2 regions of the Streptomyces sp. NBC_00829 genome follow, and region 1 is predicted to be linked to the other one. Evidence: riboswitches for the same ligand, from Rfam matches in the RefSeq annotation. Region 1 holds a riboswitch; the other holds the start of a gene.
What was found. A riboswitch is a leader RNA that binds a small molecule or an ion and turns the genes downstream of it on or off. The one in region 1 is predicted to bind thiamine pyrophosphate.
Positions count from the first base shown of each region.

Region 2: another riboswitch for thiamine pyrophosphate. It lies ahead of OG293_RS08790 (thiamine ABC transporter substrate binding subunit); the one in region 1 lies ahead of thiC (phosphomethylpyrimidine synthase ThiC).

Region 1 covers NZ_CP108867.1:4,066,068-4,071,454, reverse strand. Annotated here, with positions in the region: gene OG293_RS17755 (M4 family metallopeptidase) at 1-956, opposite strand, end outside; gene OG293_RS17750 (hypothetical protein) at 1,237-1,542, opposite strand; gene thiC (phosphomethylpyrimidine synthase ThiC) at 1,998-3,785, opposite strand; TPP riboswitch at 3,778-3,912, opposite strand; gene OG293_RS17740 (YibE/F family protein) at 3,984-5,312, shown strand.
Region 2 covers NZ_CP108867.1:2,162,560-2,167,946, reverse strand. Annotated here, with positions in the region: partial or broken gene OG293_RS08800 (YdcF family protein) at 1-319, shown strand, start outside; gene rlmN (23S rRNA (adenine(2503)-C(2))-methyltransferase RlmN) at 826-1,932, shown strand; TPP riboswitch at 1,952-2,061, shown strand; gene OG293_RS08790 (thiamine ABC transporter substrate binding subunit) at 2,129-3,220, shown strand; gene OG293_RS08785 (ABC transporter permease) at 3,259-4,875, shown strand; gene OG293_RS08780 (ABC transporter ATP-binding protein) at 4,875-5,387, shown strand, end outside.

The DNA of each region.
Region 1 (5,387 bases):
TAGATGCCCTTACGGCCGAAGGTGCGGGCGTAGAAGTCGTAGGTTGCGCTGAGGCCGTAGTGGACGTCGACGGCCGCGGTCGCGGGATCGGAGTTCTCCCCGTTGCCCCAGCGATCGTCCTTGTCGGTGAACACCTTCCCGGAGGAGAAGTCCGTGGGGGTCCGTGACCGCGCGTCCCTGGTCTCGAGGTTGCCGCGGCCGGGGTCCTTGAGCGTGAATGTGCCGTCGGCGCGCTTCGTCGTGCCCAGGGGCACCTGCCCCGCGTACAGCGAGCTTCCGGTACCGGCCTTCTCCGCCGCGGCGGCGCCGGGCCGACGGCTGGCAGGGCTGATGCCCTCCGCCAGTGGAGCGCTGCTGAGAACCGTGCCGCCGCGCGCGTCCAGGACGACGCTGTGGCCGCCGGACCGGTCCTGGCGGTCGACGACGTCGACCCGGTGAGCGAGCGGCGCCTTGTCCTTACCGAGGTCGGTGATCAGCTTGCGCTTGCCGACGGAGCCCTTGGCGACAGTGGAAGCCCGGGCCGCCGCCTGACCGGCGGTCAGCCTGGGAGAGAGCGCGGGGGGATCGACCTTGCGGAGCGTGGCCCGGGTCACCCCCCGGTACGCGTTGTGCGCGTCGAGGTGGATCACGAGGTCACCGCCCTTCACGGGGACGCCGTCGAGGACGCGGTCGAAGCGCACATGCCTCTTGCCCTCGGGGTCGATGAGGACGTCCTTGGGTGTCAGGGACTCCGTCTCGCCGACGCCGGTCTCCTTGGCGTGAGCGGTGGCGGCCTTCTGGGCCGCCCTGGCCACCTCGGCGAAGGGGCCCTTGAGCGCCACGGCGGGGATCTCCGCATCGGTGGTCCCGGACCCGGACAGGAACGCCGCCGACGCGGCACCCAGCACGGCTGCCGCGGTGAGCACACCGATCGCGGTGGCCACTGTCCGCCTGCGGGAGTTGGGTAGTGCACGCACTGTATGGTCCGCCCTTTGTGTGAGGGGAATTCAGCGGTGGCGAACTGCGGAAGACGCGGCAACAGGCCAAGCGGTTCCCGCCGCAAGGGAATTCATTTCAGATACCGAGTACCGATTCCTTGATTCCACCACGCAAAGGGAATGCCCGATTTACCTGGAGATGGGGGTGCGCATCGGGACACAGCCACCGCGGCAGCCGTGGCACACGACAAAGCGCCCCTCACGAACCAACCGGGCTGCGAGGGGCGCCGCTACCCGTTTTCAGCTGAGGGCAGCCTCCTTACCAATCCCATACGCGGTCATCCCGGTGGTCCCAACGCGCAAGGGGGTCGACGCTATCGACGCCGAGCGCCTTGACGCCGGCCGCGCGCAGGTCGTCCGAGCCGTTGCCGGATTCCTCCTGCGTGTGCTGTGTCTGTGCGCCGGTGTGGTGCGTCGTGGCCTGGCCTGCGGCGAAGGCAGCGCCGCTGCCCAGGAACGCGAGGGCGGCACCGCCGGCCAGCGCGAGCCGCAGCCGGCTTGAGCTTGCGCCAGGGCGCCGGTGCAAGGCGGGGGTCGACGAGGGCTGATCGTAGTCAGAACTCATGTTGGTATCCCTTCGTTGAGATTTGCGGGCACTTCCAAGGGTTCCGCGGGTCCTATGGAGTTGCTTCAACCTCAACAGACGAGGGACCGGTGTGGAAACCGAAAAACCTCCGACCGAGCACAATCCTTCGGTACAGTTCCGAACCGCTTCGGTCCCGGCAGCAAATACCGCCGGTACGGCTCCGTCAGGCTATCCGGTAACCATTTTGCTTCAACTTCGCGGCGTCGGTCATGGTGCTCCGGCTGGAGAATTGCTGAGGCCGTACACTGTCCGGCTTCTCGGGCAGGCACGACCCCCCGCGCGCAATGCGTCCGAGTGGCGCAAGTCACCGTCGGAATCCCACAACGACAGCAACACATGCCGTACGGGCCAACTCGAAAGGGGTGCCGCCCAGGAGGCGACACCCCTTACTTCGAGGCCCCCTGTGCGACAGGGGAGGCTGAGACGCCGGAAGATCAGTCAGCAATCGGCAGGTACAGCCGGTTGCCCCGGGCCGCGAACTCGGCAGACTTGGCCATCATCCCGGCCCTTGCGTCATCGACGCTGGTCAGCGGCTCATCGGAGCCGAACTGTTCCGCGATGCTTCTACTGATCTTCATGCTGCAGAACTTCGGGCCGCACATCGAGCAGAAATGCGCGGTCTTCGCCGGCTCCGCGGGCAGCGTCTCGTCGTGGAACTCCCGGGCCGTGTCCGGGTCGAGGGCCAGATTGAACTGGTCCTCCCACCGGAACTCGAACCGGGCGTCGGACAGCGCGTCGTCCCATTCCTGGGCACCCGGGTGGCCCTTGGCCAGGTCCGCCGCATGGGCCGCGATCTTGTAGGTGATGACGCCCGTCTTGACGTCGTCACGGTTGGGCAGGCCCAAGTGCTCCTTGGGCGTGACGTAGCAGAGCATCGCGGTGCCCCACCAGGCGATCATCGCCGCCCCGATACCGGAGGTGATGTGGTCGTACGCCGGGGCCACGTCCGTCGTGAGCGGGCCGAGCGTATAGAAGGGTGCCTCCTCGCAGATCTCCTGCTGGAGGTCGATGTTCTCCTTGATCTTGTGCATCGGGACGTGACCGGGACCCTCGATCATCGTCTGCACATTCAAACGCTTGGCGATCGAGTTCAGTTCGCCCAGCGTGCGCAACTCGGCGAACTGCGCCTCGTCGTTGGCGTCCGCGATCGAGCCGGGCCGCAGACCGTCACCGAGGGAGTACGTCACGTCGTACGCGGCGAGGATCTCGCAGAGCTCCTCGAAGTTCTCGTAGAGGAACGACTCCTTGTGGTGTGCCAGGCACCACGCCGCCATGATCGAGCCACCGCGCGAGACGATGCCGGTCTTGCGGTTGGCGGTCAACGGGACGTAGGGCAGCCGTACGCCGGCGTGCACCGTCATGTAGTCGACGCCCTGCTCGGCCTGCTCGATGACCGTGTCCTTGTAGATCTCCCAGGTCAGGTCCTCGGCCTTGCCGTCGACCTTCTCCAGCGCCTGGTAGAGCGGCACGGTACCGATCGGCACGGGGGAATTGCGGAGCACCCACTCGCGGGTGGTGTGGATGTTGCGGCCGGTGGAGAGATCCATGACGGTGTCCGCGCCCCAGCGCGTCGCCCAGGTCATCTTCTCGACCTCCTCCTCGATCGAGGAGGTGACCGCGGAGTTGCCGATGTTGGCGTTGACCTTCACCAGGAATCGCTTACCGATGATCATCGGCTCGATCTCCGGGTGGTTGACGTTGGCCGGCAGCACGGCCCGCCCCGCCGCGATCTCCTCACGCACGACCTCGGGGGAGACGTTCTCGCGGATCGCGACGTACTCCATCTCCGGTGTGATCTCGCCGCGGCGGGCATACGCCAGCTGCGTCACCGCGACTCCGTCCCGGCCCCGGCGGGGCTGGCGCGGACGGCCCGGGAAGACCGCGTCGAGGTTGCGCAGACCACCCCTCGGCGCGGTGTGCTTGATGCCATCGTCCTCGGGTCGGACGGGCCTGCCCGCGTACTCGTCGGTGTCGCCCCGACCGATGATCCAGTTCTCCCGCAGCGGTGACAGGCCCCGGCGGACATCGGTCTCGACGTTCGGGTCGGTGTAGGGACCGGACGTGTCGTACAACGTCACGTCCTTGCCGTTGGTGAGGTGCACCTGGCGGACCGGCACACGGAGGTCGGGGCGCGAACCCTCGACGTATCCCTTGTGCCAGCCGATGGACTTCCCGCTCTCCTCAGTGCTGGAGGCAGGCGTGCGTGCGTCCTGAACGGTCATGAGACCTACTCCCTACGCCGGCATTACCCGGTAACAGGTTCGGCGGTCGGCGCAGCCGCTTCCGTACCGTTCGTACGGATTTCAGCGCCCTCTCAGCCCGGTGCTCCGAGCTCCCGCGTGTGCAAAGGTGCCACCACGCTAGCGTCATTTCTGGCGTGCTGAACAGTGCGCCCCTCTCGTTGTTGCGATGATCTGTCGGTGACCTCACCGCCGACCTCCTCGCCGCCGACGCCCGAGCCCCATGGCCACTCGCACAGCCATGGGCCCGCCGCGCCCGTCTCTCGGCACCTGCGCAAGGTCATCGCCGCGGTGCTGATTCCTTTCGCCACCGCCGTCGTCGTGGGTCTCGTCGTCCTGTGGCCGGGCGGCGCCCCCGGCCATGAGCGCACCGGCGTCGGCTTCGACCGGCAGACTGAGCAGGGCAAGGTCGTACGGGTCGACAAGGTCGACTGCAAGGACGTGAACGCCGCACAGGTCCCGCCGACCGGCGACACCTCCACCACTGAGGGGCGCGAGGCGGTCAACTCCCAGCAGGGCAAGTGCGGGAAGGCGACGGTCGAGGTCACCACCGGCAAGGACAAGGGCCGCACGTTCGTCGAGATCGTCCAGCCTGACGCACCACGGCAGTTGACGGCCGGCCAGGGTGTGGTGGTGGCGTACGCCCCCGACGCGCCCCGCGATCTCCAGTACTCCGTGACCGATGTCGACCGGAAGTTCCCCTTGGTGCTGCTGGCCGGGATCTTCGCGCTCACTGTGGTGGTGGTGGGGCGGATGCGGGGCGTGATGGCGCTGATCGCGCTCGCCGCCTCGTTCGCCGTACTGACCCTGTTCATCCTGCCCGCGATCCTGGAAGGCTCCAATCCGCTGATCGTCGCCGTCGTCGGCGCGAGCGCGATCATGCTGATCGCCCTCTATCTCTGCCACGGGCTCACCGCGCGCACCTCGGTCGCCGTGCTCGGCACACTGATCTCGCTGCTGCTGATCGGGCTGCTCGGCTCCCTCTTCGTCGGCTGGGCGAGTCTGTCCGGCAACACCGACGACAACACCGGCCTGATCCACGGCCTGTATCCGAGCATCGATCTGAGCGGTCTGCTGCTGGCGAGCGTCATCATCGGCTCGCTCGGCGTGCTCGACGATGTGACGGTCACCCAGACCTCGGCGGTCTGGGAACTGCACCAGGCGGATCCCGGCATGGGCCGCAAGTCGCTCTACCGGGCCGGCATCAGGATCGGCCGCGACCACATCGCGTCCGTCGTGAACACCCTCGTCCTGGCATACGCGGGTGCCGCGTTGCCCCTGCTGCTGCTCTTCTCGGTGGCCCAGAGCAGTGTCGGGACGGTGGCCACCAGCGAGCTGGTGGCGGAGGAAATCGTACGGACCTTGATCGGGTCGATCGGGCTGGTCGCCTCGGTGCCGTTGACGACCGCCCTCGCGGCGGTGGTGGTCTCCGCCGACCGGCAGGGGCCGCCGGCCGCGGCCGGCACGACTGCCGCACGGAGCGGCAAGGGCCGACGCCGCAAGAAGTAGGGGAGGGGCCCGGCGCTGAGACGGCGCTCGGCGAGCTCAACCGGCGCTCGGCGACGGCCTGGACGGCGCTCGGGC
Region 2 (5,387 bases), 1.9 Mb from region 1:
CATCGACGTCTCGTCCGTCCTCCTCGTCAGCAAGCCGTATGAGGAGCGGCGGGCCTACGTGACCGCCCGGAAGCTCTGGCCCGAAGTCGAGATCGTCAGCGCGTCCGCGCCGATGACCCTTGCGGAGTACGTGGACTCGCTTGGGGACGCTCGGCTCGTAGTGGACATGCTCGTCGGGGCTCAGCAGCGCCTGCTCGTTTACCCGAAGCAGGGCTTCATGATCAATCAAGAGGTTCCGGCCCCTGTGACTGCCGCATACCAGCGGCTCCGCGCGGAGGGGTTCACGTGCCGCATCGTCCCGGAACACAGCCACCACTGAGTGGGTGGTGCCCGTCGTCACGACTCTCGAAGGATGAGCCCCGGGCCCTCGGCCTGGGGCTCACGTAGTACCCAAACGTCACCGTGCAGGAGACCGAGGTTCAGCGCTTCTTGGTCTTCCGCTGTTGCCGGGGCGTCCAGTCCCCTCGGTGTTTCTGGCATCGGGAGTAGCCGATCATTGCCGGGTTCTTGCACGGCTTCCCTGTCGTGGTCTTGGTCGATCCGCACTTGACCTGGTAGCCCACGTGTCCTCCCCTGTCGATGGAGCGAGACAGGGAAATCGTCCCCTGAGCTGGTCGGCGCGGGGGTGCTGTTCGTCTCAGGAGGCCAGATTTTGGGCCCTTGCGGCCGGATCCGGCGAGCATCCGACAAGGTCAGAGGGGCGATACCGGGCCGTCTGTGGGCCGTCCCGGGGCGACCGGGGACGGCCCACAACGACCACCAACGACCACCACAGAGGTCCTGCGCCCCAGGCCACGAGAATCCTTCTGCGACACTGGTACCACCATGCCCAAGCCCGGAGAACTCACTTTCGTCGCGCCCCGCGGAGCCAAGAAGCCCCCGCGGCATCTCGCCGACCTCACGCCCGCCGAGCGCAAGGACGCCGTCGCCGCGATCGGAGAGAAGCCGTTTCGCGCCAAGCAGCTCTCGCAGCACTACTTCGCGCGGTACGCCCACGACCCCGCCCAGTGGACGGACATTCCGGCCGCCGCGCGCGAGAAGCTCGCCGCCGAGCTGCTGCCCGATCTGATGTCCGTCGTCCGGCACATCTCCTGTGACGACGACACCACCCGCAAGACCCTGTGGCGGCTGCACGACGGGACGCTTGTCGAATCTGTCCTGATGCGTTACCCGGACCGGGTGACCATGTGCATCTCGTCGCAGGCCGGCTGCGGGATGAACTGCCCCTTCTGCGCCACCGGCCAGGCCGGGCTCGACCGTAATCTGTCGACCGCCGAGATCGTGCACCAGATCGTCGACGGCATGCGCGCCCTGCGTGACGGCGAGGTGCCGGGCGGGCCCGCGCGGCTGTCCAACATCGTCTTCATGGGCATGGGCGAGCCGCTCGCCAACTACAAGCGGGTCGTCGGCTCGATCCGCCGGCTCACCGACCCCGAGCCGGACGGGCTCGGCCTTTCGCAGCGCGGGATCACCGTCTCGACCGTCGGTCTGGTGCCCGCGATGCACCGCTTCGCCGACGAGGGCTTCAAATGCCGTCTCGCCGTCTCGCTGCACGCCCCCGACGACGAGCTCCGCGACACCCTGGTCCCGGTCAACACGCGCTGGAAGGTCCGCGAGGTCCTCGACGCCGCCTGGGAGTACGCCGAGAAGTCCGGCCGCCGTATTTCCATCGAGTACGCCCTGATCAGGGACATCAACGACCAGGGGTGGCGGGGCGACCTGCTCGGCCGGCTGCTCAAGGGCAAGCGCGTCCATGTGAACCTGATCCCGCTGAACCCGACGCCCGGGTCGAAGTGGACCGCCTCCCGTCCGGAAGACGAGAAGGCGTTCGTGGAGGCGATCGCGGCCCACGGAGTGCCGGTGACCGTCCGGGACACCCGTGGCCAGGAGATCGACGGAGCGTGCGGTCAGCTCGCGGCGTCCGAGCGGTAGTCTGGGTTCGAACATTTGCATATTCCGACAGGGGAGCGCCACAGCGCTGAGAGTGCGACACCGTCAGGTCGCAGACCCTCTGAACCTTGCCCAGGTCATTCTGGGTAGGAAGTTCGGTCATCACTCAAGCTGTTGCGCCCTGCTCACCTTGTGAGCAGGGCCGCGTCTCTTCCTGGTCACTCCAGGAGGAATCTCAGTGAGCACCACCCAGAAGTTGGCGGTCACCGCCGTCGCCGCCGCCCTTGGCGTGTCCACGCTCGCCGCCTGCGGCGGGGAGTCCAAGGACAGCGCCGACAGCGGCCGGACGTCCAAGACCGTGACGCTGGTCAGCCATGACTCGTTCGTCGCCTCTCCGGCCGTGCTGAAGCAGTTCACGAAGGAGACCGGCTACACGGTCAAGGTACTGAAGAGCGGTGACGCGGGCGCGGCCCTGAACAAGGAGATCCTCACCAAGGGCTCCCCCCAGGGCGATGTCTTCTTCGGTGTCGACAACACCCTCCTCTCCCGCGCCCTCGACAACGGTCTCTTCACTCCGTACGAGGCCAAGGGCCTGGCCCAGGTGCCGGACGACGTGCAGCTCGACAAGGGCGAGCACCGCGTCACGCCCGTCGACACCGGCGACATCTGCGTCAACTACGACAAGAAGTACTTCGCCGACAAGAAGATCGCCCCGCCGCGGTCCTTCGACGACCTCATCAAGCCGCAGTACAAGAACCTCCTGGTCACAGAGAACGCGGCCACGTCCTCGCCCGGCCTCGGCTTCCTCCTCGGCAGCATCGGCAAGTACGGCGAGCAGGGCTGGCAGGACTACTGGAAGAAGCTGAAGAACAACGGCGTCAAGGTCGTCGACGGCTGGGAGCAGGCGTACAACGAGGAGTTCTCCGGTTCCGCCGGAGGAAGGAAGGCCAAGGCGGACCGGCCGCTGGTCGTCTCGTACGCCTCCAGCCCGCCGGCCGAGGTCATCTTCGCCAGCCCTCAGCCGTCCCAGGCGCCCACAGGTGTCGCGACCGGGACCTGCTTCCGTCAGACGGAGTTCGCGGGACTGCTGAAGGGAGCGAAGAACGAGAAGGGCGGCAAGGCCCTGATCGACTTCCTGATCTCCAAGCAGTTCCAGGAGGACATGCCGCTGAACATGTTCGTCAACCCGGTGGTCAAGGGCGCGAAGCTGCCCGAGGCGTTCACCCGGTTCGGCGCGGTCGTCGACAAGCCGGAAACGGTCGCACCCGACACGATCGCCAAGAATCGTGAGCAGTGGGTCCAGTCGTGGTCCTCGCTCGTAGTGAAGTAACCACCTCCTTCCGCGGGAGCGCGGCGCGGCTCGGACTGATGGCCGGGCCCGTCGCGTTCTTCGCGGTCTTCTTCGCCTATCCCGTCGTCGCGATCATCGGCCGAGGACTCCACACCGACAGGGTGTGGCAGTTCGGGCGGATCGGCGAGGTGCTGAGCCGCCCCGACATCCAGCACGTGCTCTGGTTCACCACCTGGCAGGCGCTCGCCTCGACCGCGCTCACCCTGCTCGTCGCCCTGCCGGGGGCGTATGTCTTCGCCCGTTTCTCCTTCCCCGGCAAGCGGCTGCTGCGGGCGGTGGTCACGGTTCCGTTCGTCCTGCCGACCGTCGTCGTCGGCACCGCGTTCCTCGCGCTCCTCGGCCGCGGCGGGCTGCTGGACGAGGTGTGGGGCGTCCGGCTCGACACCACGGTGTGGGCGATCCTGCTCGCGCACGTCTTCTTCAACTACGCCGTCGTCGTACGCACCGTGGGCGGACTGTGGTCGCAGCTCGACCCGCGCCAGGAGGAGGCGGCCCGGGTACTGGGCGCAGGGCGGTTCGGGGCTTGGCGGCGGGTGACACTGCCGGCGCTCGGTCCTGCCGTCGCCGCCGCCGCCCTGATGGTCTTCCTTTTCACCTTCACCTCCTTCGGCGTCGTCCAGATCCTCGGCGGCCCGACGTTCTCCACGCTTGAGGTGGAGATCTACCGGCAGACGGCCCAGCTGCTGGATCTGTCCACCGCCGCCGTACTCACCCTGGTGCAGTTCGCCGCGGTCGGCGCGATCCTGGCCGTGCACGCGCGGACCGTACGGAAGCGGGAAGCCACGCTGAAGCTGGTCGACCCAGCGCAGACCGCCCGCAGGCCACGCGGCGCCGGACAGTGGGCGCTGCTCGGCGGAGTACTCACGACGATCCTGGTGCTGGTGCTCGTGCCGCTCGGCGTGCTGGTCGAGCGGTCCTTCGACGGGCCCGACGGGTACGGGTTCGCCTACTACCGGGCCCTCGCCTCCACCGACGCGGCGGGCGGCACGTTCCTCGTCCCGCCGATCGAGGCGGTCTGGAACTCGCTGCAGTACGCACTGGCCGCGACCGCCATCGCGCTCGCCGTAGGCGGGCTCGCGGCAGCCGCACTCACCCGGCGTGCGGGCCGGCTCCTCCGCGGCTTCGACGGGCTGCTGATGCTGCCCCTCGGCGTCTCCGCGGTGACCGTCGGCTTCGGCTTCCTGATCACGCTCGACGAGCCGCCGCTCGATCTGCGCACCTCGTGGATCCTCGTACCGCTGGCGCAGGCGCTCGTCGGCGTCCCCTTCGTCGTACGGATCATGCTGCCCGTGCTGCGCGCGGTCGACGGCAGGCTGCGCGAGGCCGCGGCCGTGCTCGGGGCGTCGCCGCTGCGGGTCTGGCGCGAGGTCGATCTGCCTCTGGTGAGGCGGGCGTTGCTGATCGCGGCGGGTTTCGCCTTCGCGGTCTCGCTCGGTGAATTCGGTGCGACCGTCTTCATCGCCAGGCCGGACAACCCAACGCTCCCCGTTGCCGTCGCCCGGCTTCTCGGCCGGCCCGGCGAGCTCAACTACGGCCAGGCGATGGCTCTTTCGACGATCCTGATGATGGTGTGCGCGGCGGCGCTGCTGCTCCTCGAACGCATCCGTCCCGACAAGACCTCCGGGGAGTTCTGATGGCCTTGCTGCGACTGGCGGACGTGACCGTACGGTTCGGGGCGCGGGCGGCCCTCGACGCGGTGGACCTGGACGTCGCCGAGCACGAGATCGTCTGTGTGCTGGGGCCGAGCGGCAGCGGCAAGTCCACCCTTCTGCGGGTCGTCGCGGGGCTCCAGCCCGTGGATTTCGGCCGGGTTCTGCTCTCCGGCGCGGACCAGGCCGGGGTGCCCGTGCACCGGCGCGGAGTGGGCCTGATGTTCCAGGACCATCAGCTGTTCCCCCAGCGGGACGCGGGCGGCAATGTCGCCTTCGGGCTGCGGATGCGCGGCGTGGGGCGGGCCGAACAGACGCGCCGTGTCGACGAGTTGCTGGATCTTGTCGGACTGCCGGGAGCGCGGCACCGAGCCGTGGCCTCGCTCTCCGGCGGGGAGCAGCAGCGGGTGGCGCTGGCCAGGGCACTCGCACCGGAGCCCCGGCTGCTGATGCTGGACGAGCCGCTCGGTCAGCTGGACCGCGGACTGCGTGAGCGG